One region of the Paenibacillus sp. 2KB_20 genome, then DNA from elsewhere that is predicted to be linked to it. Evidence: a T-box and tRNA genes for the amino acid it is inferred to sense, from the RefSeq annotation. Region 1 holds a T-box; the other holds one or more tRNA genes.
The links. A T-box is a leader RNA that pairs with one kind of tRNA and senses whether it is charged. The one in region 1 lies ahead of metG (methionine--tRNA ligase), so its partner is inferred to be a tRNA-Met.
Positions count from the first base shown of each region.

Region 2: it encodes a tRNA-Met, which carries the amino acid that the T-box ahead of metG (methionine--tRNA ligase) is inferred to sense. The anticodon was not compared.

Region 1 is NZ_JBFRHH010000002.1:626,202-631,573, forward strand. It holds gene AB4124_RS08540 (alpha/beta fold hydrolase) at 200-1,054, shown strand; gene metG (methionine--tRNA ligase) at 1,662-3,308, opposite strand; T-box leader at 3,355-3,625, opposite strand; gene AB4124_RS08550 (RNA polymerase sigma factor) at 3,676-3,996, opposite strand; gene AB4124_RS08555 (ArsR/SmtB family transcription factor) at 4,381-5,298, shown strand.
Region 2 is NZ_JBFRHH010000003.1:439,280-444,651, forward strand. It holds gene AB4124_RS11400 (hypothetical protein) at 153-320, opposite strand; gene AB4124_RS11405 (YjcZ family sporulation protein) at 1,662-1,772, opposite strand; tRNA gene AB4124_RS11410 (tRNA-Ile) at 2,122-2,195, opposite strand; tRNA gene AB4124_RS11415 (tRNA-Met) at 2,251-2,327, opposite strand; gene AB4124_RS11420 (hypothetical protein) at 2,410-2,574, opposite strand; gene AB4124_RS11425 (hypothetical protein) at 2,904-3,710, opposite strand; gene AB4124_RS11430 (TetR/AcrR family transcriptional regulator) at 3,928-4,512, opposite strand; gene AB4124_RS11435 (hypothetical protein) at 4,537-4,680, opposite strand; gene pyrE (orotate phosphoribosyltransferase) at 4,720-5,361, opposite strand; gene pyrF (orotidine-5'-phosphate decarboxylase) at 5,358-5,372, opposite strand, start outside.

The DNA.
Region 1 (5,372 bases):
AGACACACGGTGTGGGGTGTGGGGTCCGGGCAAGCTTGGATGGCTGTCGACCGAACCCATGTCTGGTGCTATACTGAGCTTGAACGAACGCTAATCGAGGTGATATAGAATGCTGGAACGTTCTATGGAGAATGTAATGGAATCGGAACAAGAAAGGAGATGGTGCGATTAAATAAAAAACGAAACGAGGACGATACACATGAGCATACAGAGTACGGTAATAAGCGAAGGATTTGCATTGAATGTTTCCATTCGTGGAAACGGCAGGCCCATTTTGGTGGTGGGAAGCAGTATTTACTACCCCCGCTTGTTTTCGGAACAACTCTACACTTCATTTCAACTGATTTTCCTGGACCATCGAGGCTTTGTGAAGCCCCCTCGGACACTGGAGCCGGAAGACTATGCGCTGGATAAGGTTCTGGATGATATCGAAGCGGCAAGGCAAACGCTGGAACTGGAGGATTTTATTATATTGGGGCATTCGGGCCATGCCTTCATGGCGCTGGAGTATGCCAAAAAATATCCGGAACATGTCCGGAAGGTGGTCCTGCTGAACACGGCCCCGACCAACAGCCCGGAGCGGCAGCAGCAGAGCATCGATTTTTTCAATGAGACCGCAAGCCCAGAACGGAAACGGCAGTTTGAAGCGGATATCGCCCTGCTGGCGGGGGACATCCAGAGAGAGCCGGAACGTCGTTTTGCTCATATGTGCATCCGAATGGGAGCGCACAGCTTCTATGACTATGCTTATGATGCGGCTTGGATGTGGGAAGGGGTCTTCACCAGCATGCCCGTCATGGATCATTTATGGGGAGAAGCCTTCGCGCGGCTCAATCTGATCGATTCGTTGAAAGAGGTTGCCAAGCCCGTCCTCATCGGTCTTGGACGGTACGACTATTTGGTCAGTCCCGTATCACTCTGGGATGCTGTAGACGACTCGCAGGAACACGTGAAGAAGGTCATTTTTGAAAAAAGCGGCCATAATCCGATGTTCGAAGAGCCTGATCTATTTGATGCCATATTGACGGATTGGATTCATGAAACGGATAACTAATCCGGTGAAGATACAACGTATGCCGTTACTGTAATGAAGAGGAGCCCTCAGCATTCCGCTGGGAGCTCCTTTTACGTCTACTTGCGTTTTAACCGGTAAACTCTCGCTTCATATGGATTCAGAGGCATCGTCCGGATGCTCTTCTCGCTGAAAACCGCTCCTTTTTTGAGTCCATGCTGACACAGAATCCGTTATTTGCTGATATTCCATCGTTTTTTAAGCCCATGCGGACACAGGTTCCGTTAATGCACCATAATCACGGCTCATTCTTGTAAAAACTTAAGAATAGCGGATCTCCTGTCCGCATGACCCTACGAAATGCCAAGAAACAACGGAATAGCGGAACCACAGTCCTCAAAATCGCAGTCCGTACTCAGTCACAATGGACCATCGGGTCACCTCCTCTTCTTTGACACTCGCTAATGGCCCCCTTAATCACTTGCTCCTTGGATCGCTTAACCCCTTTGTTCCTTGGACCACTTAAACCCCTTGCTTCTTTGACCTCTAGACCCCTAATTACTTGCTGCTCTAGCACTGGATCCACTACATTCCTTGATCACTTACTACTCACTCCTTGGGTCAGTTGAATCTTAGCCACTTAAATCAATTACTCCCTTTTGGATAACTCCCCCAGCCTACGCGTCTCCTCCTCAATCCGGCTGGTATCGATCCGTTCAAACAAAAGCTCTACGTCATGAATCGGCCTGCCAGCCGGAACACGGCACCACTCCCATACAGGCTTCTCCAGCGAGAGATAACTTCGTATCCTATCGCAAGAGAACGGAATAAACGGCTGCAGCAGGTTCGCTAAATTGGCAATGATCTGAACGCAGGTGTACAGCGTTGTCCCGCACGCTTCGCGATCCTCCTTGACCTGAATCCACGGCTTCTGTTCATCAAAATATTTGTTCGCCATGCGCACCACGCTGAAGATTGACTCCAACGCTTCCTTCAGTCGCCCACCCTCAATGAGCGCCCCGGACTCGCAGTACAATGCCTCAACCCTGCTCTGCCACTCTTCAGATATACTGCCCTCGGGCACTTTCCCTTCAAACGATTTGTTCACAAACACCAAAGTACGGTTGACGAAATTCCCAAATGCGCCAAGCAGCTCGCCATTGTGGCTGTGAATGAACTCCCTCCAGGAGAAATCGGTATCCCGCTTCTCGGGGCCGTTCGCAATGAGAAAGTAACGAATGGAGTCCGGCTGATAACGGCTTAATAAATCCGGCACCCATATGGCCCAATTCCGACTGGTCGAGAACTTCTTCCCTTCCAGCGTCATGTACTCGCAAGATATGATTCGGTCCGGCAAATGCAGGTCACCTGCCCCCTTCAGCAGCGCTGGCCAGATCAGCGTATGAAACGGGATATTATCCTTCCCATGAACATAGTAAGCGGTAATCTCATCCCTCCCCTTGAGCCAAAAGGATTCCCAATCGCCGCCCGTTTCCGCGGCCCACTGCTTGCTGGCGGATAAATAGCCGCTGACCGCTTCGATCCAGACATAGATTTTCTTATCCTCAAAGCCCGGAACGGGGACATCCACGCCCCAGGTCAGATCCCGCGTAGCCGCCCGGTCCTGAAGCCCTTCCTCCAAGTATCTTCGGGTCAATTGCACAGCATTATCCCGCCAGCCTCGGGCGTTATTCAAATCATCCGCCAGCTCAGCCTGGAAATGTGACAGCGCTACGTAAAAATGCTCGGTGGGCCGCTCCACCGGAGGGTTTCCGCAGATTTTGCAGGTCCTATTCGTCAGGTCGGACGGATCAAGTATCGTTGAGCAGGCGTCGCACTGATCCCCACGGGCCCTGCTGCCGCATACAGGACAATCTCCTTCCACGTAGCGGTCCGGCAAAAACCGCTGATCGGTTTCGCAATACGTTTGCTGTATAGTTTTTCGATACAGATGGCCGTTTTCCAGCAGCTTCAAAAACAGTTCCTGCACCACGGCGTGATGAAACGTCTGGTCGGTTCGCGTGTATAAGTCGTAGGAGAAACCCAGCTGTTTAAAGCAATCCACGAACTCCCCATGATACCGATCCGCAATATCCCCGGGAGCCACGCCCTCCTGAATGGCTTGAACCGCCACGGGCGTTCCATGACAATCACTGCCGGAAACGTACAGGACTTGATCGCCTTTCGCGCGGAAATAACGCGCCAACACGTCTCCAGGCAGCAAACTTGCAAGCCTCCCTAAATGTAATGACCCGTTGGCATAAGGCCAGGCACCGCCGATAAAAATGTTCGTCATATCAATCATCCTCCTTTTTTTGGACAACAAAAAAAGCCCTCATCCCAAAAGGGACGAGAGCTTGCCGCTCACGTGGTACCACCCAATTTCATTCATGCCTTGCGGCATTCACCTCTTTAGGTACGACGCCATATATCGCGTGTATACCCTAGCACGTTAACGGGTGCGGGATCCGGTACAGCCTACAACCCTCTGCAGAGTTTCGGTGCACAGCTCAGAGACCATATTCCCAAGGTTCTTTCCTTACCCCTTTTCACCAGCCGGGGCTCTCTGTTCAAAGACGTTACCAAGGTACTCTTTCTCTTCATTGCTTTTGTTTAACATTATTCAAGTTACTGGAAATCATACCCGAACTTTATGAATGAAGTCAAGGGGACGGATGCGCATCCTTTCTTGCCCTTTCCCGGCCATCCCGTATCGCTCCCAGCTTCTTCCCCAGCATCATCTTCAGTTTCTTGCGGGCTCTGCTCATGCGGTTCCGTACATTTTCAGGCTCAATTTGGAGCACTTCGGCAATTTCCAAGGTATTGAAATCCTCGTAATAATACAAATACATCGGCTGTCTTAGGGTTTCAGGCAGAGTAAGCACAGCAGATAACAGTTCGTCATGGTTCTCCTCGCTATTCATCATCGATTCAGGCGCCTCCATGGCGCACTCGCTTAAACGATTCTCCGAAAGAAAGTCCATCGGTTCCAGCTCCGTTTCCTCGTAGGTTGATCGATTCTTCCTTGTTCCCCTTAGTTTCAACTTCGGGCCCTGTTCGTGACCGGTTGTATTGGTCGTCTCTTCCTCGAGAAGATGCGTGCCCACAAATTTACCGGGTCATGCCTAGATTTCCAGGACTCTCTGGCCGTTCGATCCACTTCCATCTGCTGCTGCCTGATGAGATATTCGGCAACAAACCAATTGTTCATCTCCAGTCTCTCCCCTCGCCGCCCATTAGTTCATATTTTTTTGAACTATATTATTAAGTTCAATTATATATGAACATAGTAAAAGTTCAATATTTATTTTCACCACGATGTGGTATCATAAAAATGGAATGATGTGTACTTGAAGGAGAGATTGATCATGACCGTTATCCGAATTGACTATTCGCCTGTTCACGAGCTGGTCACCAGCTTATTCGCATATACAGATAATAAAAACCAAATGCATGATCTAGGAAATAAGTGGAGGAAAGAAATTCAGAAGAAACTGCCTGCATCTTTTACGGATAAGCTCGAAGAGCTGGACCTGTTCGAGCTTATTGCTTATCTGCACCTGGCTATCGTAGACAGCCCGGAAAAAGACAACGTCGAGAGGTTTCTTGCCTGGTTTGCCGATTTGGGAGAAGGCCAATTGTATGAGATCCTGGCGCCTTATCTTGAAGATGGGTTTCCGATGGGACTTAAAACATTCCGGGATCTCAGTCATGAGATCATGACGGAGTGGCACCGGGCCTATACAATAACGCCGGAAATTCACGACTTGCTGGGACGTTCCGCTGCCCGCATGGAGCAGCTAAGCCGGGAGCTCCCCTACATTGATCTGATTGATGAGGCAACAAGCGGAATTGTGCTCGATCCTGAAGATGAATACAACGCCATTCTTCTCATCCCTACCTATCACATCAAGCCGTTAAACCGGATGGACTACGTGAGCAACCAACAACTCATTATCAGCTATGCCGTAGATGATGAGCAGGTGGACGAGGATACACCCACCAGTCAGCTGCTGCGGATGACCAAGGGGTTGGCTGACGAGAAGCGGCTGGTGCTGCTGCACATCCTGGCTAAAGGGCCCGTTACGTTTACCGAATTGCAGCAGAAGACCGGCCTTTCAAAGAGCAACCTGCACTACCATCTATCCCTGCTTAAAACTGCGGGTCTCCTGCGCATGCATTTCAAAATGCCGAATGAGCGGTATAAATACAGTGCCAGACCTGAATCCTTCAATCAGCTGAAAGCGTTCCTGGAGTCTTACGTGTTTGGATTATCCCAGTCATGAGGAACGAATCCCGTTACAGCGAAGAAACCTGAGGAACAATAAAAAAAGATGACCCCATAGGTGGAGTCATCTTT
Region 2 (5,372 bases), on a different contig from region 1:
CCTGTTTTGTAGATGTTATTCTAACCTTCTTTATTGCTGGCCGTTTCTTCTGCATCCGTTGTATGCCTCCTTAAATTTAAACGACTTACAACATCCTATTTAGACATACATGGTTATGTGCAAGGCCATTATTAGGACTACTCTAATAGTTTTTATAGTTCATCTTTCTGCAATTCGATATCTATTTCAATCAGCTTCTTAAGATCATCCACTGTCTTATTCTCGATCCGGCCGTCCTGAAAATCCTTTACCCTTTTGGCTATTCCGGCTTTGAAGAGCTCGTGCAGCATTAGCAAATTCTTACTCTCAAGTGTTCCCATTGTCGTTCCTCTCGGCTTTCAGTTATGATGGAATGCGAGATAGCGGATGTCAGATAAATTGCACGCGGCGGGCCGCTATCTCAGCCGGGGGATACCCTGGACTAAGGGGAGGACGTGTCAGCGTCCTCCTTTTGATATGTCTTGGCATAAGAAAAACCGCCCAATCATTAGGCGGTTTGTTCTAAACTATAGTGTCCCATTTGCTTAGTCAGCTAAGTACGTCGATGAGGAGCACATCATTTTAAAAAAATCGGTCATCAAAAAAGTCGTCTACTCCTCAACATACCGGTTGCGGCGAATTAAAGTCGAACATGGCGATGATTACGACATCGGCAACGTTATAGCGTTCGCAACCGATTGAACTTAGAGCTACTACCGGACTAATTTTCTAGTCCAATTTCGATACGTGCAAGGACACCTGCTGGATTATCTCCGCTTCTGTTTGCATTTGACGGGAAGTTAAAAGCGGCGATCACAATATCATTTGTACCTCTCCGAAGGAAACGCCTAATATTAAACGATCTTCCCGGATTAAAGAATGAAACATTGTCCTGCGGATTGTCGATAACTACCGGCCGTCCATTTATTAAAACGATGGCAAAGTTATCAACGGACAGGAATAAGCTAGCTCTCTCTTCTAGGCGCTTGTAGTTGTTTGGCCGTACTATTTGCCTTTCCTAGTACTGTTCTTTTGTGCATTTTATGCTTCCTCCTTTATTATCAACGAATCTTTAACATATATATAAGTCCATGGATTTAATGGATCTGGACAAATGATTAGTCAAATTGCTCAATTTCCTCAAATGAAAATAGCCCCCCCGTAAAAACGGAGAGCTGTCTCACATTTTGCTTGGTGACCATAGAATCAAACCAGCTACATAGAGTTCTTGCCGATCGTCCAGGTCAACAACTAACACCTCCAGCTCTGATAGCCCAGCTCATGAACCATAATCTTATACCGTTGATGCCCTGTTGGTTTCTATATATGGATGCACGACAAATAAGGGGCACACGCCAACGCTGTGCCCCTTCTCTACTATTTTCTGCCCTTGTCACGATATCATGTTCGCAGACAAATAAACACGCCTTAGACATCTTAAATTTTGTCATTTGAAATAAATACCTGATCGTGCGCCTTTTTCAAAAAAAACTTTTTCAGTTCCTTTAACTACAGCACTGATCTCCTCGTTGTTTGATGTTCAGTTTATGTACAATGAACTTAATCAAAAACGGGGACGGAAAGTGGCCGTCCCCGTTTACCGAATTGGGGATACCGCATGGGTGCAGTATCGTAATTGGTGAATTAAATTAATTCAATGAATGCTTCATTCAGGTGCTTAGTTAAATCCAAAAAGTTCCCAAGATAATAACCAAGAGAATAAATAAAACCAGAACAGTACCTACTGGATTCCCGTATCCGCCGTAACAAGATTTTTCGTAACTCACCGATATTTACCTCCTTGCTTTGTGGAATGGTACAGTTTATGTACATAGACGGACTTAGTCTGGACATTTCGGCAATCATGATCAGAATGTGCTAATGTACCATAAATAGGACTGGGAGGGGTTCTTTACATCGCGGTCTACTTGAAGAACGGACGTATTAGCCATACTCTCAGTGCCTTCAGCTATCTGAAAGTCGCAGTTGAACGCCTTGGAATGACCACAGCAATGTTCAATGAACGATACTGTCGATCAATAGCCGCCGTTAGCAAATGCGTTTTTCACCATAGTTTTTCACTCAACTAAACAGCCCTATAAACAGCAAAAAACCCTTGCATCGCAAGGGTTTTCGATAAAGTGGGCCCTGAGGGACTCGAACCCCCGACCAGTCGGTTATGAGCCGACCGCTCTAACCAACTGAGCTAAGGGCCCTGAACATACATGTACACATAAACATAAGGACGTCATACATACATCGTTTAAAAATTGGTTGCGGGGGCAGGATTTGAACCTGCGGCCTTCGGGTTATGAGCCCGACGAGCTACCGAACTGCTCCACCCCGCGTCAATGCTGTATCAAACAGCGACAAGAATAAATATACACCATTTCCCTATAATAAGTCAAGTGCTGTTTTAATGGAATTTTCTCAAGGCATAAACCGCACGCCATAGCGACCCTTTTTGGAACGGTAAACCTCCACCATCCGCGGATCATGGTACCCGAACAGCCAGCCATCCTGCTCCAAACGTTTAGCGAAGCAGCCCGCCTGAAATTTGCTTGTATACAGCTTTCCGTAATATACCCAGTTCATCCTATGCGACTCCTTACCCGAATGATAATGTAATGCTGTCATATTATATCCAAACTTCCACAAAAAAACCGAAATCCAACAAACTTCTTTTGCGGCTGCTCAAGCGCCAGAATTTGCTTAAGACCGTAGATCACCAGCTTCTTCTTGCCTTCTTTCAAAATGACAATCGATCCGTTTGGCAGCTGCTGTTGTTGCGTCGTAATTATCCTCTCGTTTTCTTGCTCCTCCGGTGCGGTGCCGCAGGCATACGGCCCCGGTTCATTTTGTTCAGAAACGCGGCGTTCCGCTGCTTCTTCGGCAATCCCAGTACGGGATAATGAGCTTTCAGCTTATCCATATTGTTCTGGATGAAACTTAATGCGCTCAATCACCGCGCCAAGCTCCCGTATGATTTCCGTTACCGTGGCGCCCCAAATTTGATCCTGTTCGCCTTCATTGCGAATTAGCCAATTGGAATGCTGTCCTCTTAACAGTTCGATTCCCTGTATTCGGCAGTTCAGATCCGGACAATAGTACGCTGTAAAGGTAGCGTATCTCTCCGGATGGCTGACACAATCGGCCAAGGCGGAGACAACCGATTCCGGGTAGCCTTGGGCAAGCAAGTACTTGCGAGGCTCCTGCTCCCCTTGCTCGGCACTCATCCATTGCTGAAACCAGCCTTTAGGCATTGCCAATGGAGCTGTATCACGGTTCTTCCGGTCCTCCAGCTGCAGATGATTGATGATTTTAAGCCAAGCTTCCGAAGGGGTTCCCAGCGCTTCCAGCACATAGACCCTCTCACCGTCAGGCTCGCTTTCAATATCGGCCTTTACCACCAGACTTGAACTGTAATAAATGAAACACTCCTTCGGCTCCTTGTCCGAACCGGACACCCTCATATGTATCGTTAACAGGGTCCGGCTGCATACTTCTATGTATTCCAGCAGTTCCTGCACAAGAACCGGCTCGCTGTCACCCGTATCAATCAAGTCTTTCTCCTGCAGCTCCTGCTCAATCTTGGCCACTTCTATGGGCATCTCCTCGGTCAACGTTCCACGAAAAGGGTCCTCTAACCCAATAACAGCCCGCGCACCGACAATGCCAGTAAGTACAAAGAATTGTTTGCCGGTCAGTTGGATCCTTGACGGAATTTCCAAAGATCTCTCCTCCTTACGGTCAGCCCCGCCTATTTTGTGTTAAAATCTGAAGTTATCATTACTATTATAGGTGAGACATCTCCTTGCCCTCTACCAAGTCGTGGCCCTAAATTTATAGGAACATATACTCAAATCAGCCGATTTTCAAACTGCTCAACAGTAAAATTTCATAAAAAAACATTCCCGGGTCGAAATCACCTCTGGAATGTTCTTGTACTCATGTTAGATTAGACGGATCTTCCTGCTGGATAATACCGTGATAAAGAATCGTCATCAGCTGTTCACTGATCACGTTCAGGCTCCCCAGACCATGGTACCATTCGTTCCGGGCTGTAAATTCCTTGATAAAAGTAAGGAACGCAACCAATACCTGGGGAGAGATGTCTTTCCGTATCTGTCCAAGCTGCTGGCCTTTAAAGATCAGCATTTCAAATTCCGGAACAACGAATTTCTGGTTGAATTGGAGCAGCTTGTCCATCTGCTCCGGGAATTTGGCCAGATCCGCCACAAATTTCTGCGAGACAAACGCCGAAAATTTGTGCTGATCCTTGTAGAAGACGGTTAACGCCTCAAGCGGATCTTTTGCCTGGTCCATCATATCGCGGTAAATCGCCATGAGCTCGTCAACCATCCGGTCCACGACATGATCCAGTAAGCCCTCTTTGCTCTGATAGTAGTTATAAATCGTCATCTTGGAAACGGGGACCGCTTCGGCAATCTGCTCCATACTCGTCTGTAAAATCCCCTGCTCCAAAAACAACCGCTTCCCGGCTTCAAGCACTGCTTCTTTCTTAGCATTCATCTGTTAGACTATATCCCTTCTATATCAGCATAAGGACACCGATGGCTGGCTACCAGCCGCGTACAGTCCTAATGTAACGATCCAGCCTGCCGCTGTCAACCCGGCACCCACCATGGATTGTCTTCTCCACATTACAATAAAAAAAGCCGTCGCTCTGCGATAACTCACAAAGACGACAGCCTGATGATCTTAGCTGGTATAAGTTGTTTACACGCCAAAGGAAGTTGGATTCGATCTCCAGGATTGAAGAAGCTCCACATCCTGTTCCTGAATCCGATTCTCGGATAGCGCAACATCAATCAGCGCTCCGTAATTGGACAAGCTCTGCAGCGGAATCCCGGCTTCAGCGAAAGCTTGTACCGCTTTATCCAGCTGGTAGCTGAATATAGCCAATACCACCAGCGGCTCTGCCCCTGCATCCTTGACCGCTTGCGCCGCTTTGAGCGAGCTGCCGCCCGTGGAGATCAAATCCTCGATCACAACCACCTTCTGACCTGGCTTGATCAAGCCTTCGATTAGGTTTTCCTTGCCATGACCCTTTGCTTTGTCCCGAATATAGGACATGGGCAGGTTCATCTTCTGGGATACAAAGGCTGCATGCGGAATCCCGGCTGTGGCCGTACCGGCAATGGCCTCGGCCTCCGGATATTGCTCCCCGATGACGGCTGCGAACGATTCAGCAATGTAGTCGCGAATCTCGGGATAGGACATCGTCAAGCGATTGTCACAGTAGATCGGGGACTTAATTCCCGACGTCCACGTAAACGGCTGGTGAGGTCTAAGAGAAACGGCCTCAATCTTCAGCAAATAAGATGCGATCTGATGTGGAATATTCGCGAGTGTACTCATGCTTGAATCAT